DNA from 3 places in the Streptomyces sp. NPDC001903 genome. Region 2 is predicted to be linked to each of the others. Evidence: riboswitches for the same ligand, from Rfam matches in the RefSeq annotation. Region 2 holds a riboswitch; each other region holds the start of a gene.
The links. Region 2 has a riboswitch for thiamine pyrophosphate ahead of thiO (glycine oxidase ThiO). Riboswitches for the same ligand answer to the same signal wherever they lie in the genome.
Positions count from the first base shown of each region.

Region 1: it holds a riboswitch for thiamine pyrophosphate, as region 2 does, so the genes downstream of both, thiC (phosphomethylpyrimidine synthase ThiC) here and thiO (glycine oxidase ThiO) in region 2, are expected to answer to the same signal.
Region 3: it holds a riboswitch for thiamine pyrophosphate, as region 2 does, so the genes downstream of both, ACFYZS_RS36040 (thiamine ABC transporter substrate binding subunit) here and thiO (glycine oxidase ThiO) in region 2, are expected to answer to the same signal.

Region 1 is NZ_JBIASZ010000004.1:190,729-200,960, reverse strand. It holds gene ACFYZS_RS10540 (cupin domain-containing protein) at 1-113, shown strand, start outside; gene ACFYZS_RS10535 (DUF5326 family protein) at 278-505, shown strand; gene ACFYZS_RS10530 (IclR family transcriptional regulator) at 802-1,548, shown strand; gene ACFYZS_RS10525 (SsgA family sporulation/cell division regulator) at 1,646-2,095, shown strand; gene ACFYZS_RS10520 (YibE/F family protein) at 2,190-3,599, opposite strand; TPP riboswitch at 3,672-3,815, shown strand; gene thiC (phosphomethylpyrimidine synthase ThiC) at 3,810-5,597, shown strand; gene ACFYZS_RS10510 (hypothetical protein) at 5,721-6,557, opposite strand; gene ACFYZS_RS10505 (metallophosphoesterase) at 6,708-7,925, opposite strand; gene ACFYZS_RS10500 (LacI family DNA-binding transcriptional regulator) at 8,142-9,257, opposite strand; gene hisC (histidinol-phosphate transaminase) at 9,620-10,232, shown strand, end outside.
Region 2 is NZ_JBIASZ010000010.1:245,251-255,482, forward strand. It holds gene pknB (Stk1 family PASTA domain-containing Ser/Thr kinase) at 1-757, opposite strand, end outside; gene ACFYZS_RS23270 (HD family hydrolase) at 1,306-1,884, opposite strand; gene ACFYZS_RS23275 (hypothetical protein) at 3,188-3,385, shown strand; gene ACFYZS_RS23280 (thiazole synthase) at 3,922-4,716, opposite strand; gene thiS (sulfur carrier protein ThiS) at 4,722-4,922, opposite strand; gene thiO (glycine oxidase ThiO) at 4,919-6,145, opposite strand; TPP riboswitch at 6,143-6,255, opposite strand; gene ACFYZS_RS23295 (NAD(P)/FAD-dependent oxidoreductase) at 6,360-7,580, shown strand; gene ACFYZS_RS23300 (Rv2175c family DNA-binding protein) at 7,660-8,025, shown strand; gene thiE (thiamine phosphate synthase) at 8,162-8,824, shown strand; gene metF (methylenetetrahydrofolate reductase [NAD(P)H]) at 8,917-9,834, shown strand; gene ACFYZS_RS23315 (hypothetical protein) at 9,886-10,232, shown strand, end outside.
Region 3 is NZ_JBIASZ010000024.1:84,385-94,616, reverse strand. It holds gene rpsB (30S ribosomal protein S2) at 1-450, shown strand, start outside; gene tsf (translation elongation factor Ts) at 586-1,422, shown strand; gene pyrH (UMP kinase) at 1,586-2,365, shown strand; gene frr (ribosome recycling factor) at 2,451-3,008, shown strand; gene ACFYZS_RS36050 (phosphatidate cytidylyltransferase) at 3,008-4,081, shown strand; gene rlmN (23S rRNA (adenine(2503)-C(2))-methyltransferase RlmN) at 4,242-5,354, shown strand; TPP riboswitch at 5,429-5,538, shown strand; gene ACFYZS_RS36040 (thiamine ABC transporter substrate binding subunit) at 5,624-6,724, shown strand; gene ACFYZS_RS36035 (ABC transporter permease) at 6,766-8,382, shown strand; gene ACFYZS_RS36030 (ABC transporter ATP-binding protein) at 8,382-9,416, shown strand; gene ACFYZS_RS36025 (hypothetical protein) at 9,473-10,232, opposite strand, start outside.

The DNA of each region.
Region 1 (10,232 bases), on a different contig from region 2:
CGACGGTGGCGCGCGGCAGCGTCGTCTACGTGCCCGCCGGGGTGGTGCACAAGTTCCACCACATCACCGAGGACCTGCGGGTATTGGTGGTGTTCTCCCCGCCGGAGGCCTAGCCGGGCAGGCCTCGACCCAGGGTCGGACCCCCTGATCCCCCTAGGGGGCGGATCAGGGGAGTCCGGGGGCTCGCGGGCCCCCGGACGGTTGTGCGGCCTCCTAGCATCGAGAGCAGGAAGTCACGGCTCACGAAGCTCAAGAAGCTCAGGAAGAGGTTGAGGACATGGACGGCATCCGAGAGACATTCGCAGGCATGCCCTGGTGGGTTAAGTGGGTCGCGATCCCGCTTCTGGTGCTGTTCGTCTTCGGCGGTGTCATCACGAGCATCCTCGGCGCCCTGATCTCGTTCGTCTTCAAGCTGCTGCTGTTCGTCGCACTCGTCGGCGGCCTGATCTTCGTCGTGAAGAAGTTCACCGGCAGCGGTTCGAAGTCCTCCTCCCGCGACTGGTAGCTCTCGGAGCCCAGCTCCCTGGCCCCGGGTCAATGCAGGGGATTAACCCGGGCGGGGGAACGTGAGGTGGCAAACCGCCCACACCGTGGGAATCGGCGGATAGAGTGGCAATCTGTGCCGTTTCCTGGGCGCCGGACGCCGTCGGTGCCGCCCTGACCTGTGGTTTTCTCTAGTGCTGGCTGAGTGCGACTCCCAGGAGCCGCGGCGCGTGCGGGGGTGGCCCCCGCAGGGCGGGCCCTCCCCAGGTCCGCCGCCACGCCTGGGGGTGAGCTTTGTCTTCGGTTCACAATGCCGGTGTGCCGACGCTGATCGGTTCGGTGCAGCGCGCGTTGAGGCTGCTCGAAGCAGTGGGTTCCCACAGCGAGGGAGCCCCGGCGAAACAACTGGCGCGCGAGGCCGGGCTCCCCCTCCCCACCGCGTACCACCTGCTGCGCACCCTCACGCACGAGAACTATCTCCGGCGTGAGGGTGGAGTGTTCGTGCTCGGCGCCGCCGCCGGGCGGCTGGCGGGCGGCGGACTGCAGCAGAAACGTCGCAGCATGATCCTCGACTCCCTCGCGCACTTCCGCGACGCGGTCGGGGCCCCCGTCTACTTCGCAGTGTTCCGCGAAGGTGAGATCGAACTCGTGGGAGTCTCGGACACCCCGGCCAGCCCCGCGGTCGAGGAGTGGGCCGATTTCCGCGCGACCGGCCATGCGCACGCCATCGGGCAGTGCCTGCTGGCCCAGCTCGACGAGAAGACGCGCAGGGACTACTACGAGCGGCACCCGGTCGAGGCCGTCACCCAGTACACCGTCCGGGATCAGAGAGCCCTCGAAGATCGCATCGGCTCTCTCGGACGGATGGAGCCGGTTACGGAGCGTCAGGAGTACGCGCTGGGCACTGTCTGTGCAGCCATCCCCATCACCGCGGGCGATACCGCCGCAACAATGGCGATTTCTCTCCCTTTGCACCAGCAGGAACGATTGCTGTATGTGGTCGATCGACTACGGAGTGAAGTAGGCGCGCTGTTGAGCACCCTCTCGTTCTCTATCAGTATCTGAAAACTCACTCCTTGTGATCTGCATGAGCTTCCACCACCCTTGTCAAGAGGGCCCTGGGGGATCATTCCTGGCCACTTCCACTACAGCGGGGTAGTCCATGCGCGAGTCGGTACAGGCAGAGGTCATGATGAGCTTCCTCGTTTCCGAGGAGCTCTCCTTCCGGATCCCGGTGGAACTCCGGTACGACACCCGTGACCCCTACGCAGTGCGCCTGACGTTCCACCTTCCCGGAGACGCCCCCGTGACCTGGGCGTTCGGCCGGGAGCTGCTCCTCGACGGCATCAACAAGCCGTGCGGCGACGGGGATGTGCACATCGCCCCCACCGACCCCGAGGAACTGTCCGACGTTCACATCCGGCTCCAGGTCGGCTGCGACCGGGCCCTGTTCCGCGCCGGCGCGGCGCCGCTCGTCGCGTTCCTCGACCGTACCGATCGGCTTGTTCCGCTCGGTCAGGAGCGCAACCTCGGTGACTTCGAGGAGAACCTCGACGAGGCGCTGGACCGGATCCTGGCCGAGTCCCGGCAGAACGAGCAGAACGCGGGCTGAGCGGACCGACCGGGCGAGCAGAGCGGGCCGACCGTCCGAGCCGAGCCGAGCGTACGTGCCGAGTTGCCCCGGGCCCCCGAGCCACCCGGGTCGCTCAGCGCTTGCGCCGCCGTCCCCGGCCGCCGCGGACCGGCCCCGAGGCCGCCGCTCCGGCCGGGGATCCCGGCCGGTCGGCGGAGACCACCAGCGCGGCGAGCGCGGTGGTCACCGGGACCGAGGCCACCAGGCCGATCGACCCGACGAGGGTCCGTACGATCTCCTCCGCGACCAGCTCGCTGTTGGCCACCGAGCCCATGCTGCTGTTCGCGATCGAGAACAACAGCAGCAGCGGAAGCGCCGCGCCCGCATAGGCCAGTACCAAGGTGTTGACCACCGAGGCGATGTGGTCGCGGCCGATCCGGATGGCTGCCCGGTACAGGGCACGGGACCCCATCGAGGAATCGGCCTGGTGGAGTTCCCAGACCGCCGATGTCTGGGTGACCGTCACATCGTCGAGCACACCCAGGGATCCGATGATCACGCCCGCGAGCAGCAGACCGCTCATGTCGATGTCCGGGTAGAGCCCGTGGATCAGCCCCGTGTTGTCGTCGGTGTTGCCGCTGAGGAACGCCCAGTCGACGAAGACCGAGCCGAGCAAGCCGATCAGCAGCAGCGATACGAGCGTGCCCAGGACGGCGACGGACGTACGGGCGCTCAGGCCGTGGCACATGTAGAGCGCGATGAGCATGATGGCGCTGGCCCCGACGACCGCGACGAGCAGCGGGTTCGAGCCCTGCAGGATCGCCGGGAGGATGAAGAGGGTCAGTACGCCGAAGCTGACGACCAGTGCGACCAGTGCGAACACGCCGCGCATCCGCCCGACGACGACCACGGCCACCGCGAAGCTGCCGGCCAGTACCGCCAAGGGAAGCTTGCGGTTCACGTCGACCACGGAGTACTGGAGGTCTCGGGGCGCGTCCGGCGCGTACGCGACGACCACCTCCTGGCCCTCCTCCAACTGCCGTGGCGCGCCCGGCTGGACGATCTCGATGAACGTGCGGCCCTTGTCCGGCCCGGTGCCGACCTCGACGGTGGCCTTCTTGCAGTCGCCGGTCTGCTCGGCCCGGGTCTGGCGGCCCTCCGGAGTGGAGACGCTGCCCGTGGTCGGCACCTGCGAGGCGTTCACCGATTTGCAGTCGACTTGTTCGAGCGCGACGACCCGGCCCTGCTGGGTCTGCCGGTCGAAGCCGACCCCGGAGCGCTCGTGGGCGGGGGCGCCGCCCGGCCAGAGCACCACCATGCCGACGAAGACGGCGACGGCGAAGGGGATCAGGACCGCGGCGATGACCTTGCGCAGGTGCTTCGAGACGGGAGCCGCCGGCCCGTGGCCGTGGGAATGACCGTGGGAGTGGGCCGGGGCTGGGCTCTGGTCATGGCCGTGGTCATGCCCGTGGCCCACGTGTGCGTGGTCGGTGTGACCCGGGGGCTCTGTGGGCGAGGAGGGAGGCTGCGGCGAGGACGTCACCGGCAGATCATCGCAAGAGTTGAGGGGGCCCACTGTTCAGCACGCCACAGATGACGCTAGCGTGGGGGCACCTTTGCACAACGCGGGAGCTCGGAGCACCGGGCTGAGAGGGCGCTGATCACCGTACGCAGCACACATGCGGACGGGAAGAGGCTGCGTCGACCGCCGAACCTGTTACCGGGTAATGCCGGCGTAGGGAGATCAGGTCTCATGACCATTCAGGACGCACGCACGCCTGCCGTCAGCCAGGACGCCGACGGCCAGACCGAGCGCCAGCCCGGCTGGCACAAGGGATACCTGGCGGGCTCCCGGCCCGACCTCCGGGTGCCGGTCCGCCAGGTCCACCTCACCAACGGCAAGGACGTGACGCTCTACGACACGTCCGGTCCGTACACCGACCCGCAGATCGAGACCGACGTCCGCCGGGGCCTGGCGCCCCTGCGTGAGAACTGGATCATCGGCCGCGGCGACACCGAGGAGTACGCGGGCCGTCCCGTGCGCCCCGAGGACGACGGCATCAAGCACACCTCGCCGCGCGGTGGCCTCAAGAACCTCGACGCGGTCTTCCCGGGCCGCCCGCGCCAGCCCCGCCGAGGCCGTGGCGGCGCCGCCGTCACCCAGCTCGCGTACGCCCGCCGCGGAGAGATCACTCCGGAGATGGAGTACGTCGCGATCCGGGAGAACGTCTCCCCCGAGGTCGTCCGCGAGGAGATCGCCGCGGGTCGCGCGGTGCTTCCCGCGAACGTGAACCACCCGGAGATCGAGCCGATGATCATCGGCAAGCGGTTCCTGGTGAAGGTCAACGCCAACATCGGCAACTCCGCCGTCACCTCCTCCATCGAGGAGGAGGTCGACAAGATGACCTGGGCCACCAAGTGGGGCGCCGACACGGTCATGGACCTCTCGACCGGCCGCAACATCCACACCACCCGCGAGTGGGTCCTGCGCAACTCCCCGGTCCCGATCGGCACCGTGCCGCTGTACCAGGCACTGGAGAAGGTCGACGGCCGTGCCGAGGACCTGACCTGGGAGATCTACAAGGACACGGTCATCGAGCAGGCCGAGCAGGGCGTCGACTACATGACGGTCCACGCCGGCGTGCTGCTGCCGTACGTGCCGCTGACCGCCCGCCGCAAGACCGGCATCGTCTCCCGCGGCGGTTCGATCATGGCCGCCTGGTGCCTCGCGCACCACAAGGAGAACTTCCTCTACACGAACTTCGAGGAGCTCTGCGAGATCCTCGCGACGTACGACGTCACGTACTCGCTGGGCGACGGCCTGCGCCCCGGTTCCATCGCGGACGCCAACGACGCCGCGCAGTTCGCGGAGCTGAAGACGCTGGGCGAGCTGAACACCATCGCCAAGCGGCACAACGTGCAGACCATGATCGAGGGCCCGGGCCACGTCCCGATGCACAAGATCAAGGAGAACATCGACCTTCAGCAGGAGATCTGCGAGGAGGCGCCGTTCTACACGCTCGGCCCGCTGACCACGGACGTCGCCCCGGCGTACGACCACATCACCTCGGGCATCGGCGCCGCGATGATCGCCTGGTGGGGCACCGCGATGCTCTGCTACGTCACGCCCAAGGAGCACCTGGGCCTGCCCAACCGCGATGACGTGAAGACCGGCGTCATCACGTACAAGATCGCTGCGCATGCGGCGGACCTGGCCAAGGGCCACCCGGGCGCCCAGGAGTGGGACGACGCCCTGTCGGACGCGCGCTTCGAGTTCCGCTGGGAGGACCAGTTCAACCTGGCCCTCGACCCGGACACGGCCCGCGAGTTCCACGACGAGACGCTCCCGGCCGAGCCGGCCAAGACCGCGCACTTCTGCTCCATGTGCGGTCCGAAGTTCTGCTCGATGAAGATCTCCCAGGACATCCGCCGTGAGCACGGTGGGGACCTGAAGGCCGACGAGATCGAGGCGGGCATGGCGGAGAAGTCCGCCGAGTTCGCGGCGAGCGGGAACCGGGTGTACCTCCCGCTGGCGGACTGACCCCGCCCGTGACGGCCGGCGCTGCTCTGGGGAGGTTGAGGGGGCTTCCCAGGGCAGTGTCCCGGCCCGTCACGCGATGTTTCACGTGAAACACGGACAGGCGGCCCGCTGCGGGCCGCGGCGCTACTGAGCGCCGCCGTCCGGGCCGGTGAAGTCCGGACTCGTGAAGTCAGGCGGGGTGTAGCCGGGGCGGGGGCCCTGTGAAGGGGACCCCGGACTGGTGAAGTCGGGCCGGGTGTATCCCAGATTGGGGATGCGCCCGGCCTTCGGCGTGTGCGGGGCCGGAAACGCCGGACCCGCCGGTCCCGCGCTCGGATCGGCCAGCGCGTCCCGCAGGAACGGCAGGATGCCCCGTTCCAGCAGGGCCTGCCGCCAGGCCTCGCGGGCCCGCGTGACCTCGTCGGGTATCGCGTCGGCCTCGTCCTCGGCCACCACCTCGGTCGCCCGGTTGCGGACGGCCGTCACCAGCAGCCCGATCACGGCGAACACCAGCGACACCACGGTCAGCGCGCCGAACAGCCAACCCGCCGTCAGCATCGTCTCCGCGAAGGCCGGTTCGGGTTCGACCGCCTTCAGGATGTAGCCAACCAGCAGGAAGATCAGCATCGCGGTGCCCGCCAGGACCGGCGCGAGCACTGCGACGACGGCGCTGACGCCCGCACCGTCCTCGCCCTCACCCTGCAGCCCGGAACCTTGGTCCCCGGCCGAGCCGGGGGTGGACAGGACCTCGTCGCGCCGCTCTCCGCGGAGTTTCACGTAGTGGTCGTACTCGGCCGCGGCCGCGGCCGTGAGCAGGGAGCTGGCCCCGATGGCCATCGTGCGCAGTTGTTCGGCGTTCAGGCGCTCACCGAGGGCGGCGAGCTCGGGCCGTTCGTGCGCGGTGCGCAGCGCCTCGTCGAGGAGCCGATCGAACTCGGGTCGGTCTTCGGTCAGCAGGTGCGGAGCGCTGTTCATGTGCATCCCCCGATGCTCCGTAGGGACCGGTTTGCCCGCGTAGACCCGGGCGCCGGCACAAACGGAGGAGAGCCTGCTACGGATAGGGCGATGGTAGAGCGCCCATGCCACGCCGTGACAGGGGCTTTCCCGAAATTACCCCCCTTCTGATAACCGTCAGTCGTTCAGGGGGAGTTGCACGACCAGCAGCTTGCCCGCCATCGTGACCCCGCCGTCCATCGCGATGGCGAGCCCCTCCGCGTACACGTGCGGGCCGTTCACGGCCTCCGGTCCGCGCGACTCGTCGCCGTCCTCGGTGCCCACCTCGCCCAGCAGGTACGGGATCGGGCTGTGCCCATGGACCACGCGGCCGCCGCCGTAGGTGTCGAGGAGTTCGCGTACGGCCTGCGGGCCGGTCTCCTCGTCGCGGAACGCGAACCGCTTGGTGAACTTGCGGAACAAGTCCCAGGTGATGTCGGCGTCGTTGCGGTTGAGCAGCTCGTGGATGGTGTCGTTGACGTCCTCGATGGAGTCGCCGTAATCGAGGTACGCGGTGGTGTCGGAGTGCAGCAGCAGGTGCCCGTCCTCCAGCACGGCCGCGTCCAGCCGCTGCATCCACTGGAGGTGTACGTCCTCCAGGCGCTCCATGTCGGTGCGCTGGCCGCCGTTGAGGAGCCAGGCGGCCTGGAAGGTGGCGGTGCCCGCGCCCGAGGCGACGGGGGTGTCGCCGAACCGCTTGGCGCCGATGAGCAGCAGCTCGTGGTTGCCCATCAGGGCCTTGCAGTAGCCGCCCGCTGCGGCGGCCTCGGCGGACAGCCGCATGACGAGGTCGATGACGCCGATGCCGTCGGGTCCGCGGTCGGTGAAGTCGCCAAGGAACCAGAGGCGGGCGTTGCCGGCCGACCAGCGGCGGTCGGCGTCGATGAGGCCCTGGGCCTGGAGTTCGTGGACGAGCTCGTCCAGATAGCCGTGGACGTCGCCGACGACGTACAGCGGTCCGGGGCCCGTGGCCGGGGACTCCTGGGGAACGTACTGGACCTGCACGGTGTCGCCCGGTCCCCCGCGGCCGATGATCGGCAGATCGCGGTGGGTCGGGGTGTAGCCCTCGTCGAGCTCGTCCCCGTCGGCCGGGGCCGGCCCGCCCGCTGCGGGGCTCTCGCCCACGGGCGGCTGCGGGGGCACGGGTGGCTGGGGCGGCACGGGGGGCTGCGGGGGCACCGGCGCGCCCTCCCCGTAGTACGCGGGGTACTCGCCGTACACCGGGGCCTCTTCGGGAAGCGCGCCGGGCACGCCGTACGGGACGGGCTCGGTGACCGGAACTCGGAAGTCCCGCAGCGTCTCCGTCCGCATCGCGGGTCCCTGACCGGCCCCCTGAGTCATCGACCCCTCCACCACCGTCGCGCTGCCGTACACCTGCGGACCCTCCTGACCTCCTGGGCGGAGGGTCCGTGATGTCGTGCGCCCATCATAGGAATGCGGCTCGCGCTCTGTGACGCACCAGGGGTGGTGAATCCTGGGCGGAACCAATAGTTCCTGCCGCTTTCTCCCGAAATAGGTGTTGCGGAAATCCCCGGCGGGACCGTCGGCCCCGCCGGTATCGCGCTGCGGCGGTCAGTCCTTGGCCGGTGAACGGGGCGGGCTGACGGTCGTACGGGGCTGCCTGCGCTGCGAGGAAGTGCGGACGATCAGCTCGGTCGGGACCACCTGTTCGACCGGGCGGCCGGTGTCGACCCCCTCGATGGCGTCGATCAGCAGCTGTACTACGGCGGTGCCGATGCGGCGCGGTTTGAGGGAGAGGGTGGTGATGGGCGGTTCGGTGTTGGCGTACACGGTGGACTCGCTGCAGCAGACGAGCAGCAGGTCCTCGGGGACGCGCAGGCCGTAGCGCCGGGCGGCGGCCAGCAGATCGGTCCCGTTGGGGTCGAAGAGCCCGTAGACGGCGTCGGGCCGGTCGGGCCGGGCGAGCAGCCGGTCCGCGGCGACGGCGCCCGCGCACGGGTCGTGGGCGGGGTAGGACTCATAGACGGGGTCCTGGCCGACGCGCTCGCACCAGTTGAGGTAGGCGGTGGTCGACAGCCGGGTGTAGGTGTCCGTGGTGGTGCCGGTCAGCAGCCCGATCCGGCGGGCGCCGGCGGCGGCGAGGTGGTCGAGCAGGTTGAGTACGGCGGCCTCGTGGTCGTTGTCGACCCAGGCGGTGACGGGAAGGGAGCCGGCCGGGCGGCCGTCGGAGACGACGGGGAGCCCTTGGCGGACCAGTTCGCTGACGACGGGATCATGGTCGGAGGGGTCGATGACGACGGTGCCGTCGAGGGCCACGTTGGACCACACGTCGTGTCGAGAGGTGGCGGGGAGGATGACGAGGGCGTAGCCGCGGGCGAGCGCGGCGGAGGTGGCGGCCCTGGCCATCTCGGCGAAGTACGCGAATTCGGTGAAGGTGAAAGGTTCATCCCCGTACGTGGTCACGGTCAGGCCGATGAGGCCCGACTTGCCGGTACGGAGGGTGCGGGCCGCGGCGGAAGGGCGGTAGCCCAGACGGTCGGCGACCTCGCGAACGTGGCGGCGGGTGGCGTCGGGCAGCCGTCCCTTGCCATTGAGCGCGTCGGAGACGGTCGTGATCGAGACGCCCGCCGCGGCGGCCACGTCCCTGATGCCGGCCCGGCCCTGTCGGCCGGCGGCCCGCCGGGTGGTCTCGGTCCGGCTCACCTGATGCTTCCCTGCTGCTGTCATGGCGAGCCGATAGTAGGGCTCGGCGGGGTGGGTGGTCCGGGTGCATATGCACGCGTTGACAGGCACGATTCTGCATGGTTCGCCACCCCCAATGACCTTGGAAATGAAGGAATATCGGTGCGGAGAGTGACTGGGGCGTTTGTCGTCGGGTACGGGCATGCCAAAGCGGTGTGGTCTCGGGACGGTCTCAACTCACCTGTACGAGGGATGCGCGCCACGGCGTGGGCCACCGGCGTGCGCATATATGCGTGCGCTCCCCCGCAATCCCGGCGCCACCCATTTTCGGGAGAGCGGAATCCTCATAAGGTGAGCAGTATTGAGTCGACGGCGACGTCGTACGGGACGGTCGAGGAGGACCTGCGGTGAGCGAGAAGAGCCCGAAGCTGCGCGCCGAGCTGGACGGCATTCCCACCTACAAGCCCGGGAAGCCCGCTGCCGCGGGCGGACCCGTCGCGTACAAGCTGTCCTCGAACGAGAACCCGTACCCGCCGCTGTCCGGGGTGCTGGAGAGTGCGGTCGCGGCCGCCGGACAGTTCAACCGCTACCCCGACATGGCCTGCACGGGCCTGGTGAACGAGCTCGCCGAGCGGTTCGGGGTGCCGGTCGAGCACATCGCCACCGGTACGGGTTCCGTGGGTGTGGCCCAGTCGCTGATCCAGTCGACGGCCGGCCCGGGCGACGAGGTCATCTACGCCTGGCGGTCCTTCGAGGCCTACCCGATCATCACGCAGATCTCGGGTGCCACGTCCGTGCAGGTGCCGCTGACCGACGGGGACGTGCACGACCTCGACGCGATGTTCGACGCGATCACCGAGCGGACCCGGCTGATTTTCGTCTGCAACCCCAACAACCCCACCGGCACCGCGGTCCGCCGCGCCGAGCTGGAGCGGTTCCTGGACCGGGTGCCCTCGGACATCCTGGTGGTGCTGGACGAGGCGTACCACGAGTTCGTCCGGGACACCGAGGTGCCGGACG
Region 2 (10,232 bases):
ACGTGACGAGCTGGTCGAGGACGCCGGGCAGCCCCGGGACGGCGGCCGACGGGGGCGGCACGTCCTCGTGGAGGTGCTGGTAGAGGACCTGGGCGGGGGTGCCGCCGGTGTGCGGCTTGGAGCCGGTGAGCATCTCGTACAGGACGACACCGCAGGCGTAGACGTCCACGCGGGTGTCGGTGACGCCGTTCTCGATCTGCTCGGGTGCGAGGTAGGAGACGGTGCCGAGGACGGCGCCGGTGGTGCTGGTGACGGTGTCCACGGACCGGACCAGGCCGAAGTCCGCGACCTTGACCCGGCCGTCGTCGCCGATCAGGACGTTCTCGGGCTTCATGTCGCGGTGCACGAACCCGGCGCGGTGGGCGGCGCCGAGGGCGGCGAGGACCGGCTCGAGGATGTCGAGGGCCGCGCGGGGCCGGAGCGCACCGCGCTCGCGGAGCACGTCGCGCAGGGTGCAGCCGGACACGTACTCCATGGCGAGGTACGTGTACGGCCCGTCGGTGCCCTGGTCGAAGACGGCGACCACGTTGGGGTGCGCGAGGCGGGCGACGGACTTGGCCTCGCGGATGAAGCGGTCGACGAAGCCGGCGTCGGCGGCGAGCGCCGGGTGCATCACCTTGAGGGCGAGCACGCGGTCGAGGCGGGTGTCGACGGCCCGGTAGACCGTCGCCATGCCGCCGGCCGCGATGCGGGCGTCGACGCGGTAGCGGCCGTCGAGTGTCTGCCCGACGAGGGGGTCATCCAGGGTCGTATCCACCCGGCGATTCTACGAGCCGGTGCGTCGGGGCCGTCCCGGGTGTCCAGGCTTGCAGCGCAGCCGTGACATGGAGGGGACGTACGGGTCCCACGGCCCGGGCCCGCCATCTCCCCCTCGGCCCCCCGGGGCGGGTCGGCGGCTGCCCACCCGCCCCCTCGTCCGCGGGCCGGTGGTCCGGGTCAGCCGTACCCTCCTGGGCCGGATCGGAGAGGGTTCGGGGGCTTCCCGTCAGTCCCATCGTCCTTCCGTGCCGCGCCGGCCCGTCAAGGGCGCTCCTCCGTCGCGTCGCCACGCGATGGCCTTCGGCCACCCTTGACCGACCGCCCCGCCCCGGAAAGACAAGGACTGCCGGGAAACCCCCAAAGGAACGGCACGGTCCACAGGAAAGGGACGGGTCTCTCAGCGATGAGACGAGGGGCCGGGGCCCGGCTACCCGCACCACATGCTGACCAGCCTCCTGCGGAGCACCCACGCGCAACAGGTAGCTACGCGCTCCGCTTTTCTCGGCGACTGACAGCCGCCTGGGGCCGATCAGACCGTCAGGGCAATCAGGGCTGCTCGCCCATGGCTGCGCGGAGCCAGTTCAGGGTGCCTTGGGCAAGGAGTTCGTCGGCGAGGCGCTGGGCGGTTTCGGTGGTCAGTCGGCCGCGGCTGTTGTCGATCCACCGTTGCGCGTTCGCGTAGCCCTGCGCCTTGTATTCGATGCCTTGGAGCATGCATTCCAGCTTGTCGGCGTCACGGGCACAGATCGATTCGGGCGTCTCCTTGGCCTCGTACTCCGCGACGAGGTCCTGGATGGTCGAGGCGAGGAGGTCGGGCATGCCGGCCGTCTGGTCGGCCGTGATCGCGGCGGGGTCGGCAGAGGAGGAGTACTTCTTGCCCAGGTGGTTCACGTCGCCACTGCGGGTTTCCTGGGTGTCGTGCCACACCGCGAGGAAGGCTGCGCGGGCCGGGTCGGCTCCCTCCAGCTTGGCGATGACGGAAGCGATCAGAGATGTGCGCCAGGAGTGCTCGGCCACGCTCTCGGGGTTGTTGACGCCGGCCATCCACCAGCCTGTGCGGCGTGCGTTCTTGAGCGTTCCGGCCTCGTAGAGGAAGTGCGCCACCGCGGACAGGTCGTCAGCCACGTCTGTCTCCTTCTCACGCCTCAGCGAGGCGGATCGCGTACCGAATGCCTTCGAGCTCGCGACGCGCTTCTGTCGAGGGCCCGGTCCCATCCAACAGCACGGGCATCCGGGCCCGCAGGTCTCGGGTGGGTTCACCAAGTACTGGAAGAGCTTGTGCCCTTGCCAGGTGGTGGCATCGGTTTCCACGATGAAGTCGTCGGACAGCTGGAGGTGCGCTGCCTCTCCGATCCAGTACGCCCAGTAGTTGAGGTTGGCGGTTTCGCCCAATTCATCGCCTTCGAGCGTGGTGGAGATGAAATGTCCCATGCGCTCTCGGTCACCTTGACGAGCCGCAACGGTGGCCACGGAACGGGCACTGAGCCAACGGGTGAGCCAGTCGTCGGGCCGCTCTGCCTTCTGCTGCTGCAGCAGCCAGTCGACGGTATCCGCTGCCTGGTCGTAGCCCACGAGGTACAGGGCTTGTCGGCGCAGCAGGAACTGATCAGCGTCTCGGGCCTCTTCGGCCGTCGTGCGCAGGTACTGGAAGAACCGGGTGCGTTCTACCGCAGCCAGCTCAGGCCCGTTTGGCACCGGGCCGCGACGGGAGCGACTCGAAGGCGGCAGCGCACGCATGGACTCCGGGGCTTCGCCGTTGAGTGGCCAGGCCAGGATTTCCACAAGGTCGCGTTGCATGACCCACAAGCCGAGAGGGCTGCCGTTGGTCGGCTCATCCCCTTCGAGGGCGCTCAGCAGCAGGACGTCTGCCTCCATCGCCTTTTCCAAGGCAGTGAGTAAGACTGCCGGATTCCCACCCCGCGATGGCATCCGTCGAGAGGTGAAAGGCCTCCGCGAGGCTGTCCTGCGTGTGTCCTAGCTGCTCCCGGATGACCCGGAAGACGTACCCAGAAACCGTTCCGAGGCGGTTGGGCCGTCGGCTTCCCGGACCAGCGGTCAGGGTGGCGCGCCCCTTGCCGACCACAGCACCTCCCTGATCTCGAATTCTTCGCCAAGTACCCGTACCAACGGTCACTTCGACCGGCAGGGTGACCTACCTACGCTCGTGTGCGCGGTAACAAACAGACCACTCAGCGTAGCGACATGGAGGCCGTCGTGAATGCGGCAGAGACAGGCGCAGCCGACGGAGGGCCTCCGTCCGGCAATCGCCCTTGTGGCTCCTGGTCGGAGCCGAAGGGTGCTTCCGCGCCCAGCCCGGCGCTTCTCACCCGAGCGCGCGCCGGCTGGGAGCACTTCGTCGATTCCATGGAGCAGGACGAAAATGAGTGAGTGCTACGAGTACATCCCGCACCGGCTCCTTCGTCGTCGCGTGCGCGACATTGCCTCCAGTGCCGAGGGCGAGCTGATGGCTGTGATCAACGAGAACGTCTCGGACAGCGGGGTGGAGCGATGGGTGCGGCTCGCCTACATCCGGGACGCGACCGGCCTCGAATTCACAACGGCAGTCCGCAACATCGTGCCCGCCGAGTACGTCGAAGCCCCGGAGGGCTGCCTGGACCGACGATGACCGCCGAGTCGACTCGCACGCAGACGGCCTGCGGACGCTGAGAGATGAGGAGCGCGTAGCGATCTGTTGCGCTTCGGTGGTCCGCAGGGCGGTCTGGTCGCTGTTTCATGCGGGTGCCGTCGCCGTTGGCCTGTATTGCGGGCGCAGCGGCGCAGGTGCGTGGTCGGCCGGCCCGTAGGCGGGTCGGCGCTTCGCTGAGGTGGCCGCTCCCGTTGCTCCTGCCCTCTGACCGTCCTTTCGGGGGTTTCCCGGCGGTCCTTGTCTTTCCGGGGCGGGGCGGTCGGTCAAGGGTGGCCGAAGGCCATCGCGTGGCGACGCGACGGAGGAGCGCCCTTGACGGGCCGGCGCGGCACGGAAGGACGATGGGACTGACGGGAAGCCCCCGAACCCTCTCCGATCCGGCCCAGGAGGGTACGGCTGACCCGGACCACCGGCCCGCGGACGAAGGGGCGGGTGGGCAGCCGCCGACCCGCCCCGGGGGGCCGAGGGGGAGATGGCGGGCGCGCGCCGTGGGACCCGTACCCACCCGCCCCCCGTCAGAACGCCGGGCGTTCCGGGTCCAGGGCGGCCCGGCCCTCGGTCGGGGAGGAGGCCTCCGCGAAGCGGCGCTGGGGGATGCGGCCCGCGCGGTGGGCCAGCCGGCCCGCCGAGATCGCGTCGCGCATGGCCGCGGCCATCAGGACCGGGAACTGGGCCCGGGTGACCGCCGAGGCCAGCATCACCGCTGCGCACCCCAGCTCCATCGCCAGTGCCACGTCCGAGGCCGTGCCCGCCCCCGCGTCCAGGATCACCGGAACACCGGCCCGCTCCGCGATCAGCTCGAAGTTGTGGGGGTTGCGGATCCCCATCCCCGATCCGATCGGCGACCCCAGCGGCATGATCGCCGCGCAGCCCACGTCCTCCAGCTTGTGGGCGAGGACCGGGTCGTCGTTCGTGTAGGGGAGGACGGTGAAGCCCTCGTCGACCAGGGTCTCCGCCGCGTCGAGGAGCTCCACCCCGTCCGGCAGCAGCGTCCGCTCGTCCGCCACCACCTCCAGCTTGATCCAGTCCGTGCCCAGCGCCTCCCGCGCGAGGCGCGCCGTCAGCACCGCCTCGCCCGCCGTGAAGCACCCGGCGGTGTTGGGGAGCACGGAGATGCCCAGGCGCGTCAGCACCGACAGCACGGAGCCCTGGACCGTCGGGTCCAGCCGCCGCATCGCCACCGTCGTGAGCTCGGTGCCGGAGGCGACCAGCGCCCGTTCCAGGACGTCCAGGCTCGGCGCCCCGCCCGTCCCCATGATCAGACGGGACGAGAAGGTCCGGCCGCCCAGCACGAAAGCGTCGTCCGCCATCGCGTTCAGCCCCCCTGTACCGCGGTGAGGACCTCGACCCGGTCGCCCTCGCCGACCGGCGTGAGCGGCCACTGTCCGCGCGGGACCACGGTCTCGTTCAGTGCCGCCGCGACGCCGGAGGGCGCCGCGGTGAGCGTGGCGACCACCGCGTCGAGGGTGGTGCCGGCCGCGATCTCGCGCGGCTCGCCGTTGACGGAGATGGTCATGCGTACGACTCCTGACGTGCGGTGGAGAACCGGCGCGGGGTGAAGGGGCGGGCGATCTCCGGCATCGTGCCGGTGGTCAGCAGCTCCGCCATCACGTCGCCGGTGAGCGGGGTCAGCAGCACCCCGTTGCGGTAGTGCCCGGTGGCCAGGTGCAGGCCGGGCAGGTCGGTCGGGCCGAGCAGCGGGGCGTTGTCCGGGGAGCCGGGCCGCAGCCCGGCCCGGGTCTCGGTCAGCGGCAGTTCCGTGATGCCGGGCACCAGCTCGTGGGCGTCGCGCAGGAGCTCGTACACCCCGCCCGCGGTGACCGTGGTGTCCCAGCCGAGTTCCTCGCTGGTGGCCCCGATGACGAGCTCGCCGTTCTCGCGCGGCACCAGGTACACGTGGCTGCCGCGCACCACCGCCCGTACGGTCCGCGACAGGAACGGCGCGTACGCCCGCGGCACCGCGAGCCGCAGCACCTGCCCCTTCACCGGCCGTACGGGGGGCAGGACCTGGGGCGGCACGCCGGCCAGCCGCCCGCTGAGCGAGCCCGCGGCCAGCACCACCTGGTCGGCGCGCAGCTCCGTGCCGTCGTCGAGCCGTACGCCGACGGCCCGGTCGGCGGCGGTCAGCAGCCGCTCCGCGGCCGCCCGGCGGATCTCCACGCCGGCGCCCTCGCAGGCGGCCAGCAGCGCGGCGGCCAGCCGGCGCGGATCGACCTGGTGGTCGCCGTCCACGCGCAGCCCGCCCCGTACGCCCGGGGCCAGCATCGGCTCCAGGCGCCGGCACTCGCGGCCGGTGAGCCACTCGGACTCCAGGCCGCAGCGGCGCTGGAGGGCGTGCAGCTCGCGCAGGTGCAGCCGGTCGTCGGCGTCGAGGGCGACGGCGAGCGTGCCGCAGGCGCGGTATCCGATGTCCATCCCGCCGCTGGCCTCCGCCAGCTCGGCGGCGAACTCCGGGTAGCGGGCGGCGGAGGCGAGGTTGATCCCCAGCAGGGTCTCCTCGCCGTAGTGCAGCTCGGTGACGGCGGCGAGCATGCCGGCGGCGACCTGTGCGGCGCCGCCGCCGGGCGCGGGATCGGCGAGCACGGTCCGCAGCCCGTGCCGGGCCGCCCGCCAGGCGGTGACCAGGCCGATGATCCCGCCCCCGATGACGAGGACGTCGGACCCTGTGGACCCTGCGGACCCTGCGGACCCTGTGGATCCGGGGGATCCCGCTTCGGATCCCTTCCGAGATGAGTGCATGGGCGTCCAGCCCCTCCCTTCGCCGGCATGACCCGGATCAGGTTCGTACGGTCGGAGGCCGCTCAGCCTCCCTCTCAGCCCGGTCCGCCCGGACTCCCGCGATAGGTACGGGCGCCAGCCTAACCCCGGCGCCGGGGGCGGGTAAGGCTGCCTCCCCGGCCGCCGTGCCGGGCCGTTGTTCCTGACGAGCCGTCAGATCGCTAGGCTGGGCGGCGTGAGCGAGCAGACGGAACAGACTCAGAGCGGCGTCGTCATCGTCGGCGCCGGAATGGCCGGAGTGCAGACCGCGGTCGCGCTGCGGGAGCAGGGGTGGCGCCGCCCGATCACCCTGCTGGGCGCCGAACCCCACCAGCCGTACGACCGGCCTCCGCTGTCGAAGGCGGTGCTGCTCGGCAAGGCCGAGGACTCCGCGTTCGACGTGGACTTCGAGGGGCTCGGCATCGTGCTGCGGCTCGGGGTGGAGGTCACCGGGCTGCGGGCCGCCGAGCGCGAGCTGGACACGGAGGCGGGTCCGGTCCCGTACGACGTCCTCGTCCTGGCGACCGGCGCCGAACCGCTGACCCTGCCCGGGTCCGAGGGCGTCCCCGGGGTACACCTGCTGCGCACCCTGGACGACGCGGCCCGGCTGCGGCCGGTGCTGGCCCGCACGCCGGCGACCGTGGTGGTCGGGGCGGGCTGGATCGGCGCCGAGTTCGCCACCGCGGCGCGCGAGGCGGGCTGCGCGGTGACCGTGGTCGAGGCGGCGGACCGGGTGCTGGCGGGGGCGCTGCCCGCGGAGGTCGCGGCTCCCATGGCCCACTGGTACGAGGAGGCCGGGGCCGCCCTGCTGACCGGCGCCAAGGTCTCCTCGGTGGAGTCCGGGCGGGTCCTGCTCGCGGACGGGCGGGAGCTGCCGGCGGGCGCCGTGGTCGTGGGCATCGGGGCCCGGCCGGCGACCCGGTGGCTCGCGGACTCGGGCGTCGAGCTCGGGCCGGAGGGCGCGGTCACGGCGGACGAGTACCTGCGGACCACCGTGCCCGGGGTGTACGCGGTCGGCGACTGCGCCTCCTTCCCGTCGGCCCGCTACGGGGCGCGGCTGCTGGTGCACCACTGGGACAACGCCCTGCAGGGGCCGCGGGTGGTCGCGGCGAACATCGTGGCCGGGAGCGCGATGCAGGTCTACGACCCGGTGCCGTACTTCTGGTCGGAGCAGTTCGGGCGCTTCGTGCAGTACGCGGGGCACCACGCGGGCGCCGACGAGCTGGTGTGGCGCGGGGACCCCGCCGAGGCGGGCTGGTCGGTGTGCTGGCTCCGGGGCGGGGCGCTGGCCGCGGTCCTGGCGGTGGGCCGGCCGCGGGATCTGGCGCAGGGGCGGAAGCTGATCGAGACGGGCGCCCCGGTGGATCCGGCCAAGGTCGCCGATTCCGCGGTCCCGCTGAAATCGGCGCTGGTCTAGGGGGTCTCCGGCGGCGGCGGGGACCCGGACGGGTCGGCCCGGGTACCGGGTGTCGGTGCGAGGTGGCAGGCTTGTGCCCGTGACCGAGATTGACGCAAAGATCGATGCCCTTGTCCCCGCCTGGCTGTACGTCCCCGACATCGCCGAGATGCTCGACATCGAAGTGACCCGGGTCCGCCAGCTGGTCAAGGAAGGTCAGCTGATCGCCGTACGCCGGGGCGAGAACCGTTCGCTCCAGGTGCCCGCCCCCTTCATCGACGGTGACAAGATCGTCAAGGGCCTGCCCGGCCTGCTGACCGTGCTCCGCGACGACGGCTTCTCCGACGAGGAGATCCTGGAGTGGATGTTCACCCCGGACCCGACCCTGCCCGGCACCCCCGCGCAGGCGCTGAGCGAGAATCGCGGCACGGAGGTGAAGCGCCGCGCTCAGGCGCTCGCCCTCTGACCCGAGAGACCCGAGAGACCGGAGAGACCCGGGCGGCCGGAGCAACCCGGCGGCCCGGGTGATCCGAGCCGCCTGATCCATCCGCGGTGCGCGGGCCCTGGACGGCCCGTGCACCGCATCCACCCCGGGGGTACCCATGTCCGCGATCGTGTCCGCGAGCGCCCAGCTGTCCGACGCCCGGCTCTACCTGTGCACGGACGCCCGCAAGCGGCAGGGGGACCTCCCCGAGTTCCTCGACGCGGTCCTGGCCGGCGGCGTGGACATCGTCCAGCTCCGGGACAAGGGCATGGAGGCCGGTGAGGAGCTCGAACACCTCCGGGTGTTCGCCGAGGCCGCCCGCCGGCACGGCCGGCTCCTCGCTGTGAACGACCGCGCCGACGTCGCCCACGCCATCGGCTCCGACGTCCTGCACCTGGGCCAGGACGACATCCCGGTGCCCGCCGCCCGCGGGATCCTCGGCGGGGGAGTCCTCATCGGCCGGTCCTGCCACGCCGAGTCCGAGGTCGACGCCGCCGTCGCCGAGCCGGGCGTGGACTACTTCTGTACCGGACCCTGCTGGCCCACCCCCACCAAGCCCGGCCGGTACGCCCCCGGCCTCGGGCTCGTCCGGTACGCCGCCTCGCTGGCCCCCGCCCGCCCCTGGTTCGCCATCGGCGGCATCGACGCCGGCAACCTCGACGAGGTCCTCGACGCCGGAGCCACCCGCATCGTGGTCGTCCGTGCGCTGACCGAGGCCTCCGACCCGGGCGCGGCCGCCGCCGACCTGGCCAAGCGGGTCCGCGAGCGCGTTTCCGCCTAAGGCTTCACCGGCCGCCCGTGCAGGTGTCCAAAAACGTGTCCAAAAGGCGGACACGGCTTCGGCGTCCGCGAAGGCGCGTCTAACCTGCCCGTATGGCCCTTGGTACCGCTTCCACCCGTACGGACCGTGCACGCACGGTCCGCGACCTGCTGGCGTCCGGGAGCCCGTCGTACTCCTTCGAGTTCTGGGCCCCCAAGACGGAGAAGGGCGAGCGCAACCTCTGGAACGCGCTGCGCCGGATCGAGGCGGTGGGCCCGAGCTTCGTCTCCGTGACCTACGGGGCCGGCGGCTCCACCCGCGGCGGCACCGTCAAGGCCACCCAGGAGATCGCCGCCGACACCACCCTGACCCCCGTCGCGCACCTCACCGCGGTCGACCACTCCATCGCCGAGCTGCGCCACGTGATCGGCCAGTTCGCCGACGCGGGCATTCGCAACATGCTGGCCCTGCGCGGCGACCCGCCCGGCGACCCCATGGGTCCCTGGGTCGCGCACCCCGAGGGCGTCCACTACGCCGCCGACCTGGTCCGGCTGCTCAAGGAGTCCGGCGACTTCTGCGTGGGTGTCGCGGCCTTCCCCGACATGCACCCGCGCTCGGAGGACTGGGACACGGACATCCGTCACTTCGTGGACAAGTGCCGCGCGGGCGCGGACTATGCGATCACCCAGATGTTCTTCGATCCGGAGAATTATCTGCGGCTGCGCGACAGTGCCCAGAAGGCGGGCTGCGAGACCCCGATCATCCCCGAGGTCATGCCTGTTGTGGGCATCAAGCAGCTCGACCGGCTGCCGCAACTGAGCAACGCAGTCTTCCCCGCGGACGTGAAAGAGCGCATGCTCGCCGTCAAGGACGATGCGGCCGCTGTACGCTCCATGGGGATCGAGTTCGCCACGGAGTTCTGCGCGCGGCTGCTGTCCGAGGGTGTCCCGGGGCTGCACTTCATCACGCTGAACAATTCCACGGCGACTCTCGAGATCTACGAGAACCTGGGCCTGCACCAGCGGGCCTGATCGGCCGGCCCCCGTTTCCTGGGCGGTTGGCCGTACCGAGAGGTGCCACGCATGGGAATGACGGTCCTCTACATCGCGTTCGGTTTCGTCGCGCTGTGGCTGCTTGCCGAGGTCCTGATGCAGTACAAGGCCCGGCTGCGCTGGCGGTTGCTCGCGTTCGCCGGGTTCCTCGGTGTGGTCGCGGGGGTCGTCCTGCCGTCGGTGCCGGTCATCGGCCTCGGCGCGGCCGCGTTCGCCCTGGGCCAGACCTTGGTGACGCTCTCCTTCCGCAAGGGCTTCGAGGCGGGCTGGGCGCTGCGCCGCGGCGGCGAGCCCGTACGGCAGCAGAACCGGCGCCGCAAGGCGGGCGGGGCGCGCCCCGGCCCCGCGCTGAAGGTGACCGGGCTGGAGTACGGGCC
Region 3 (10,232 bases), on a different contig from region 2:
GGTGGTATCCGCGAGATGTCGAAGGTTCCCAGCGCCGTCTGGATCGTCGACACCAAGAAGGAGCACATCGCCGTCGGTGAGGCGCGCAAGCTCCACATCCCGGTCGTCGCGATCCTCGACACCAACTGCGACCCCGACGAGGTCGACTACAAGATCCCGGGCAACGACGACGCGATCCGCTCCGTCACCCTGCTCACCCGCGTGATCGCCGACGCCGTCGCCGAGGGCCTCATCGCCCGCTCCGGCGCTGCGACCGGCGACTCGAAGCCGGGCGAGAAGGCCGCCGCCGAGCCGCTCGCCGAGTGGGAGCGCGACCTGCTCGAGGGCGAGAAGAAGGCCGACGACGCCGAGGCCGCCCCGGCCGAGGCCGCCCCGGCCGAGGCCGCTGTCGAGGCCCCCGCGGCCGAGGCCGTCGTCGAGGCTCCGGCCGCCGACGCCGAGCAGGCCTGACCCTCTGAGAGAGCCCGGCGTTCATCCGCCGGGCACTCGCAGCACGGACGATGACGGCGGGGGAGCCGCGCCACGAGCGCGACTCCTCCGCCGTTCACCCGTAGATCTACGACTTCGAGAGAGAATCACAGACTCATGGCGAACTACACCGCCGCTGACGTCAAGAAGCTCCGCGAGCTCACCGGCGCCGGCATGCTGGACTGCAAGAACGCGCTGGTCGACTCCGACGGTGACGTCGACAAGGCCGTCGAGGCGCTCCGTATCAAGGGTCAGAAGGGCGTCGCCAAGCGCGAGGGCCGTTCTGCCGAGAACGGTGCCGTCGTGTCCCTCATCGCCGACGACAACACCTCCGGTGTCATCGTCGAGCTGAAGTGCGAGACGGACTTCGTCGCGAAGGGCGAGAAGTTCCTCGCCGTCGCCAACGAGCTGGCCGCGCACGTCGCCGCCACCTCCCCGGCCGACATCGAGACGCTGCTCGCGTCCGAGATCGCCCCGGGCAAGACCGTCACGGCCTTCGTGGACGAGGCGAACGCCAACCTCGGCGAGAAGATCGTCCTGGACCGCTTCGCGCAGTTCACCGGCGGTTACGTCACGGCGTACATGCACCGCACCATGCCCGACCTGCCGTTCCAGATCGGTGTCCTGGTCGAGCTCGACAAGCCCAACGCCGACGTCGCCCGCGGTGTCGCGCAGCACATCGCCGCGTTCGCGCCGAAGTGGCTGTCCGCCGAGGACGTCCCGGCCGAGGTCGTCGAGTCCGAGCGCCGCGTCGCCGAAGAGGTCACCCGCGCGGAGGGCAAGCCCGAGGCCGCCCTGCCGAAGATCGTCGAGGGTCGTGTCAACGGCTTCTTCCGCGACAACACGCTGCTCGGCCAGGCGTACGCCCTGGACGCCAAGAAGTCCGTCCAGAAGGTTCTGGACGAGGCCGGTGTCACCCTGGTGCGTTTCTCGCGCATCAAGGTCGGCATCTGAGTCCGTCCTTACAACGACGGACACCGGACCCCGGTAGGGTCTGAAGCAGTCGTCCGCGTGCGCGCGGAACGACCGCAGATCTGACGAGGAGGCCATTGCCGTAGAGGGAACCGCGAGGACCCACCGGCAATGGCCTTCTTCGTATGTGCACGAGGAGATCTCCATGAATCAGGGCGTGGACCCCCACACCGCTTCCGACGACAAGAGCGACCACGACAAGAAGGGCCGCCGCTTCATGCTGAAGCTGTCGGGCGAAGCCTTCTCCGGTGGTGGAGGACTGGGCGTCGACCCCGACGTCGTCCATGCCATCGCGCGCGAAATCGCCGCGGTGGTCCGTGACGGCGCGGAGATCGCCGTCGTGATCGGCGGCGGAAACTTCTTCCGCGGCGCCGAACTCCAGCAGCGCGGCATGGACCGCGCGCGGTCCGACTACATGGGCATGCTGGGCACCGTCATGAACTGCCTCGCCCTCCAGGACTTCCTGGAGAAGGAAGGCATCGACTCCCGCGTGCAGACCGCCATCACCATGGGCCAGGTCGCGGAGCCGTACATCCCGCTGCGCGCCGTACGGCACCTGGAGAAGGGCCGCGTCGTGATCTTCGGCGCCGGTATGGGCATGCCGTACTTCTCCACCGACACCACGGCCGCCCAGCGGGCCCTGGAGATCGACGCCGAGGCCCTGCTCATGGGCAAGAACGGTGTCGACGGGGTCTACGACTCCGACCCGAAGAAGAACCCCGACGCGGTGAAGTTCGACGCGCTGGAGTACAGCGAGGTGCTGTCCCGCGATCTCAAGGTCGCCGACGCCACCGCCATCACGCTGTGCCGCGACAACAAGCTGCCGATCCTGGTCTTCGAGCTGCTCGCCGAGGGCAATATCGCCCGCGCCGTCAAGGGTGAGAAGATCGGCACGCTCGTGAGCGACCAGGGCACCCGGGCCTGAGCGTTCCCACGCCGGGCCCGGCCCCACTGGGCCGAGCCCGCCCCGCCCGCCTGAACCATCCATATCTGACATGCAGGAGCACGTGGTGATCGAAGAAATCCTCCTCGAGGCCGAGGAGAAGATGGAGAAGGCCGTCGTCGTCGCCAAGGAAGACTTCGCGGCGATCCGCACCGGTCGTGCGCACCCGGCGATGTTCAACAAGATCGTGGCGGACTACTACGGCGCCATCACGCCCATCAACCAGCTCGCGTCCTTCTCGGTGCCCGAGCCGCGCATGGCGATCGTGACCCCGTTCGACAAGAGCGCCCTGCGCAACATCGAGCAGGCCATCCGCGACTCCGACCTGGGCGTCAACCCCAGCAACGACGGCAACATCATCCGGGTGACCTTCCCCGAGCTGACGCAGGACCGCCGCAAGGAGTACATCAAGGTCGCGCGCACCAAGGCCGAGGACTCCAAGGTCTCGATCCGCGCCGTCCGCCGCAAGGCGAAGGACTCCCTCGACAAGCTCGTCAAGGACAAGGAGTCCGGCGAGGACGAGGTGCGCCGCGCGGAGAAGGAGCTCGACGACACCACCGCGAAGTACGTCGCGCAGGTCGACGAGCTGCTCAAGCACAAGGAAGCCGAGCTCCTCGAGGTCTGATGAACGACTCTCCCTGGGCCACGGAGCCGGTTCCGGCGGGTCCCGCATACGATGCGCTGGTGGGCCCGCACACTCGGCCCATGCCCATCGTGCCCGATGCCGCCGGCCGTGACTTCGACGACCGGGAAGCACGCGATCGGGGGGCCGCCGCCGAAGGCGGCCCCCCGTTCCGCGCCGAGACGCCGCCGCAGGAGCCCATGCCCAGCCCCCCGCCCCCGCCCTCGCAGGCACCGCAGGACGCCACGCCCCCGCCGAAGAAGCGGGCGGGGCGAGACCTGCGTGCCGCCATAGGGGTCGGTGTCGGCCTCGGTGCGGTGATCTTCGCTTCGCTGTTCATCGTCAAGGCGGTCTTCGTCGGCGTCATCGTCGTCGCGGTCGTCGTGGGCCTGTGGGAGCTCACCTCCCGGCTGCAGGAGAAGAAGGGCATCAAGGCCCCGCTCGTCCCGCTCGCGGTCGGCGGCGCCGCCATGGTCATCGCCGGATACGTCCGCGGGGCCGAAGGCGCCTGGGTGGCCATGGCCCTGACCGCGCTGGCGGTCCTGGTCTGGCGGATGACCGAACCGCCCGAGGACTACCTCAAGGACGTCACGGCGGGCGTCTTCGCCGCGTTCTACGTGCCCTTCCTGGCCACCTTCGTCGCGATGCTGCTCACCGCCGACGACGGTCCGGAGCGCGTGGTCACCTTCCTGCTGCTGACCGTGGTCAGCGACACCGGGGCCTACGCGGTGGGCTGGCGCTTCGGCAAGACCAAGCTGGCTCCGCGCATCAGCCCCGGCAAGACCCGTGAGGGGCTCTTCGGAGCGGTGGCCTTCGCGATGGCGGCCGGCGCGCTCTGCATGGAGTTCCTGATCGACGGCGGCGTCTGGTGGCAGGGCCTGCTGCTCGGCCTCGCGGTCGCGGTCAGCGCCACGCTGGGTGACCTCGGCGAGTCGATGATCAAGCGGGACCTGGGCATCAAGGACATGGGCACGCTGCTCCCGGGCCACGGCGGCATCATGGACCGGCTCGACTCGCTGCTGCCGACCGCCCCGGTGGTGTGGCTGCTGCTCGCCGCGTTCGTCGGCACCGGCTGAAACCGGGCTCCGCGGCTTCCGGCCGACGGGCGGTTCACCAGGGCAACCCCGCTGAGCTGGGACGACGTACGTCTGACGGCTTGGGGCGGGTCCGGGCGGTTACTCTTGAAAGGCGCGCTGCTTCTGCGGCGCGCCTTTCGTCTTACGAGGAGTACCAGCCATGGCCCGCCCTGTCCCGGGAGAGCTCACCTTCGTCGCCCCTCGCGGGGCCAAGAAGCCGCCCCGGCATCTCGCCGACCTCACCCCCGAGGAGCGTCGCGAGGCGGTCGCCGCGATCGGCGAGAAGCCCTTCCGGGCCAAGCAGCTCTCGCAGCACTACTTCGCCCGGTACGCGCACGACCCGGCCGAGTGGACCGACATCCCGGCGGGCTCGCGCGAAAAGCTCCAGCAGGAGCTGCTGCCCGACCTGATGAGCGTCATCCGGCACATCTCGTGCGACGACGACACCACGCGCAAGACCCTGTGGAAGCTGCACGACGGCACGCTCGTCGAGTCCGTGCTGATGCGCTACCCCGACCGGGTCACCATGTGCATCTCCTCGCAGGCCGGCTGCGGCATGAACTGCCCGTTCTGCGCCACCGGCCAGGCGGGCCTGGACCGCAACCTGTCCACCGCCGAGATCGTCCACCAGATCGTCGACGGCATGCGCGCGCTGCGCGACGGCGAGGTCCCCGGCGGACCGGCCCGGCTGTCCAACATCGTCTTCATGGGCATGGGCGAGCCGCTGGCCAACTACAAGCGGGTCGTCGGCGCCATCCGCCGCCTCACCGACCCCGAGCCCGACGGCCTGGGCCTGTCGCAGCGCGGCATCACCGTCTCCACCGTCGGCCTGGTCCCGGCGATGCTGCGCTTCGCCGACGAGGGCTTCAAGTGCCGCCTCGCGGTCTCGCTGCACGCGCCGGACGACGAGCTGCGCGACACCCTCGTCCCCGTGAACACCCGCTGGAAGGTCCGCGAGGTCCTCGACGCGGCCTGGGAGTACGCCGAGAAGTCCGGCCGCCGGATCTCCATCGAGTACGCCCTGATCCGCGACATCAACGACCAGGCCTGGCGCGGCGACCTCCTCGGCCGACTGCTCAAGGGCAAGCGCGTCCACGTCAACCTGATCCCGCTGAACCCGACGCCGGGCTCGAAGTGGACCGCCTCGCGCCCCGAGGACGAGAAGGCCTTCGTCGAGGCCATCGCCCGCCACGGGGTGCCGGTGACCGTACGGGACACCCGCGGCCAGGAGATCGACGGCGCCTGCGGCCAGCTGGCCGCCTCGGAGCGCTAGCCTGCGGTTTCCGCGGGCCTGCGGGCCCGCGGGCCCGATTCGGCCACGGGGTACCCTGTGGCCGAACCAATTGCATATTCCGACAGGGGAGCGCCACAGCGCTGAGAGTGCGGTAACCGTCATCCGCAGACCCTCTGAACCTCGCCCCGGTCATTCGGGGTAGGAAGTTCGGTCATCACTCAAGCTGTTGCGCCCTGCCCGGCGACCGCTCGCATGGAGCGCCGGGCAGGGCCGCGTCTTCTCCTGGTCATCCCAGGAGGAATTCACCAGTGAGCACCACCAAGAAGTTCGCGGGCGCGGCGCTCGCGGCCGCGCTCGGCGTCGCCACGCTCAGCGCCTGCGGCGGCGGGGGCAAGGACGAGTCCGCCTCCGGCGAGAGCGGCGCGCCGAAGTCCAAGACGGTCACGCTCGTCTCGCACGACTCCTTCAACGTGACCGACACGGTCCTCAAGGAGTTCGAGCAGCAGAGCGGCTACACGGTCAAGGTCCTGAAGTCCGGGGACGCCGGAGCCGCCCTCAACCAGGAGATCCTCACCAAGGGCTCCCCGCGCGGAGACGTCTTCTTCGGCGTGGACAACACGCTGCTCTCCCGCGCCCTCGACAACGGCATCTTCACCGCGTACGAGGCCAAGGGCCTGGCCGACGTGAAGCCCGAGTACGTGCTCGACAAGGAGCACCGGGTCACCCCGATCGACTCCGGCGACATCTGCGTCAACTACGACAAGGCGTACTTCGCCGACAAGAAGATCGCCCCGCCGCAGACGCTGGACGACTTGGTCAAGCCCGAGTACAAGAACCTGCTGGTCACCGAGAACGCGGCCACGTCCTCGCCGGGCCTCGGCTTCCTGCTCGCCTCCGTCGGCAAGTACGGTGAGGAGGGCTGGAAGGACTACTGGAGCAAGCTCAAGGCCAACGGCGTCGAGGTCGTCGACGGCTGGGAGCAGGCCTACAACGAGCGCTTCTCCGGCTCCGCGGGCGGCAAGAAGGCCAAGGGCGACCGGCCGCTGGTCGTCTCGTACGCCTCCAGCCCGCCGGTCGAGGTCCTGTACGGGGAGCCGCAGCCGGCCGAGGCCCCCACGGGCGTGGCCACCGGCACCTGCTTCCGCCAGGTCGAGTTCGCGGGCCTGCTCAAGGGCGCGAAGAACGAGGAGGGCGGCAAGGCGCTCCTCGACTTCCTGGTGGGCAAGAAGTTCCAGGAGGACATGCCGCTCCAGATGTTCGTGAACCCGGTGGTGAAGGACGCGAAGCTGCCGGAGCTGTTCACGAAGCACGGCGTGGTCATCGAGAAGCCCGAGAACGTGGCCCCCGAGACCATCGCCAAGAACCGTGAGCAGTGGGTCAAGGCATGGTCCGCGCTCGTCGTGAAGTAGGACGCGAGAGCGCGCGCGGTACGGCCGTCCGGCTCCTGCTGATGGCCGTGCCGCTCGCCTTCTTCGGGCTGTTCTTCGCCTACCCCGTGGCCGCGATCGTCGGCCGCGGGATCAAGACCGACGAGGGCTGGCAGTTCGGGCGGATCGGCGAGGTGCTGACCCGGCCCGACATCGCCGACGTGCTCTGGTTCACCACCTGGCAGGCGTTCGCTTCCACGGCGCTCACGCTCCTGATCGCACTCCCCGGCGCGTACGTCTTCGCGCGCTTCGAGTTCCCCGGCAAACAGCTGCTGCGCGCGGTGGTCACGGTCCCGTTCGTGCTGCCGACGGTGGTGGTCGGCACCGCCTTCCTGGCGCTGGTCGGGCGGGGCGGGCTGCTGGACGAGCTGTGGGGCGTCCGGCTGGACACCACCGTGTGGGCGATCCTGCTCGCGCACGTCTTCTTCAACTACGCCGTCGTCGTACGGACGGTCGGCGGGCTCTGGTCGCAGCTGGACCCGCGCCAGGAGGAGGCCGCCCGGGTGCTCGGCGCCGGGCGGTTCGCCGCCTGGCGGCGGGTGACGCTGCCCGCGCTCGGGCCGGCGGTGGCCGCGGCCTCGCTGATGGTGTTCCTGTTCACGTTCACCTCCTTCGGCGTCGTGCAGATCCTCGGCGGGCCCTCGTACGCCACCCTGGAGGTGGAGGTCTACCGGCAGACCGCGCAGCTGCTGGACCTTTCGACGGCCGCCGTCCTCACGATGGTCCAGTTCGCGGCGGTCGGCCTGATCCTCGGTATCCATGCCTGGACCGTGCGCCGGCGGGAGACCGCCCTGCGGCTCGTCGACCCGGCGCGGACCGCGCACCGGGTCCGCGGGCCGGCGCAGCGCGCCCTGCTGGGCGGGGTGCTGCTGACGGTGGCGCTGCTGATCGTGGCCCCGCTGGCGGTGCTGGTGGAGCGCTCCCTCGACGCGCCCGGCGGGTACGGGTTCGGCTTCTACCGGGCGCTCCAGGACGTGGGCGCGGGTGGCGGAACGTTCCTGGTGCCGCCGCTGGAGGCCATCTGGAACTCGCTGCAGTACGCGCTCGCCGCCACCGCCATCGCTCTGGTGATCGGGGGGCTCGCGGCGGCGGCACTGACCCGGCGCGCGGGCCGGTTCGTGCGCGGGTTCGACGCGCTGCTGATGCTTCCGCTGGGGGTGTCGGCGGTGACCGTCGGCTTCGGGTTCCTGATCACCCTGGACGAGCCGCCGCTGGACCTGCGGACCTCGTGGATCCTGGTGCCGCTCGCGCAGGCGCTGGTGGGCGTGCCGTTCGTCGTACGGACCATGCTGCCGGTGCTGCGCGCGGTGGACGGGCGGCTGCGCGAGGCCGCCGCCGTGCTCGGGGCGTCGCCGCTGCGGGCCTGGCGGGAGGTGGACCTGCCGCTGGTGCGGCGGGCCCTGCTGATCGCGGCCGGATTCGCCTTCGCCGTCTCCCTGGGGGAGTTCGGCGCGACCGTCTTCATCGCCCGGCCCGACCGGCCGACGCTGCCGGTGGCCGTGGCGCGGCTGCTGGGGCGGGCCGGTGAGCTGAACTACGGGCAGGCGATGGCCCTGAGCACGATTCTGATGCTGGTGTGCGCGGTGTCCCTGCTGGTGCTGGAGCGGCTGCGCCCCGACAAGACCTCGGGAGAGTTCTGATGACGTTGCTCGAACTGGCCGGGGTGTCGGTCCGCTTCGGTGAGCGTGCCGTCGTCGACGCGGTCGACCTGGAGGTCGCCGAGCACGAGATCGTGTGCGTGCTCGGGCCCAGCGGAAGCGGCAAGTCCACGCTGCTGCGGGTCGTGGCCGGGCTCCAGCCCGTCTCGGCGGGGCGGGTCCTGCTGGGCGGGGCGGACCAGGCGCGGGTGCCGGTGCACCGGCGGGGGGTCGGCCTGATGTTCCAGGACCACCAGCTGTTCCCGCACCGGGACGTGGCCGGGAACGTCGCGTTCGGGCTGCGCATGCGGGGCTCCGGGCGGGGTTCCGGGCGGGGCGCGTACGAGGCCCGGGTCGCGGAGCTGCTGGAGCTGGTCGGGCTCCCCGGGGCCCAGGGCCGCTCGGTGGCTTCGCTGTCGGGCGGTGAGCAGCAGCGGGTCGCCCTGGCCCGGGCGCTGGCCCCCTCGCCCAGGCTGCTGATGCTGGACGAACCGCTGGGGCAGCTGGACCGCGGGCTGCGCGAGCGGCTGGTGGTGGAGCTGCGGGGACTGTTCTCCCGGCTCGGGACCACGGTGCTGGCCGTCACGCACGACCAGGGGGAGGCCTTCGCACTGGCCGACCGGGTGGTGGTGATGCGGGACGGACGGATCGCGCAGGCCGGGACCCCGCTGGAGGTGTGGCAGCGGCCGGCCTCGGAGTTCGTGGCGCGGTTCCTCGGCTTCGAGAACGTGATCCCGGCGGTGGTGTCGGGCGGGGCCGCGGCGACGGCGTGGGGGAAGGTGCAGGTGCCGGCCGGGTCGCCGCAGGGGGAGCAGAACCTTTTGATCCGGCCCGCCGGGGTGGTGCCGGCGGCCGCCGGCCTGCGGTGCGAGGTGCTCGCGCGCACGTTCCGCGGGACCCATGTGGCGCTGCGGCTCCGGCCGGAGGCGGGGCCGGAGCTGGAGGCGGAGTGCGGGTTGGCCGGGGCGCCGGGGGTGGGTGACCGGGTGGCGGTGGCCTTCTCGCCGGCTGAGGTGGTCGTCCTCCCGGCGGCGTAGCCGCCGTCCGGGAGGGCCCCGCCCGGGGCTGCGCCCCGTACCCCGTACCCCGCGCCTCAGACGCCGGCGGGGCTGAGTTCTTCCGCCGGGGCTTCGTCCGCGCCCTCGTGGTTGCCGTACCAGGCGACCGCCACCGCGCCCGCGACGGCCAGGACGAAGCCGAGGACCGCCAGCCAGGCCAGGCCCGGGCGGGAGGCGTCGCCCAGCCACAGGACGCCGATCGCGCCCGGCAGGACGGTCTCGCCGACCACCAGCGCGGCCGTCGCGCCGTTCACCGAGCCGATCTGGAGGGCGACGGTGTGCAGGTACATGCCGCCGACGCCGGCCAGCACGATGGCGTAGAGCGCCGGGTCGGCGAGCAGCGTGCCGAGGTCGAAGGGGTCGATGCCGTCGAGGATCCGGACGCCGACGCCCAGCGCGCCGAAGGCCAGGCCCGACAGCAGGCCCGCCAGGATCGCCGCCCGGGAGCCCAGGAGCCGGACGGCCACGGTGCCGCCCGCGATGATCAGCAGGGTCACCGCGAACAGCCACCAGTGCGTGGACATCGGGGCGTGGTGGCCGCCCTCGTGGCCCGCCGCCGTCGCCAGCAGCACCAGCGCCGCGCAGACGACCCCGATCGAGGTCCATTCCTTGCGGGTCAGCCGGATGCCCAGCATCTTCACGCTGAGGACGGCCGTGATCACCAGGTTGGCGCTGATGACCGTCTGGGAGAGGAACAGCGGCAGCAGCCGGGCGGCCAGCGCGCCGAGCCCGAAGCCCACGAAGTCCAGGATGGTGCCGACGATGAACTCCCACGTCATCGCCGCCTTCGCGGTG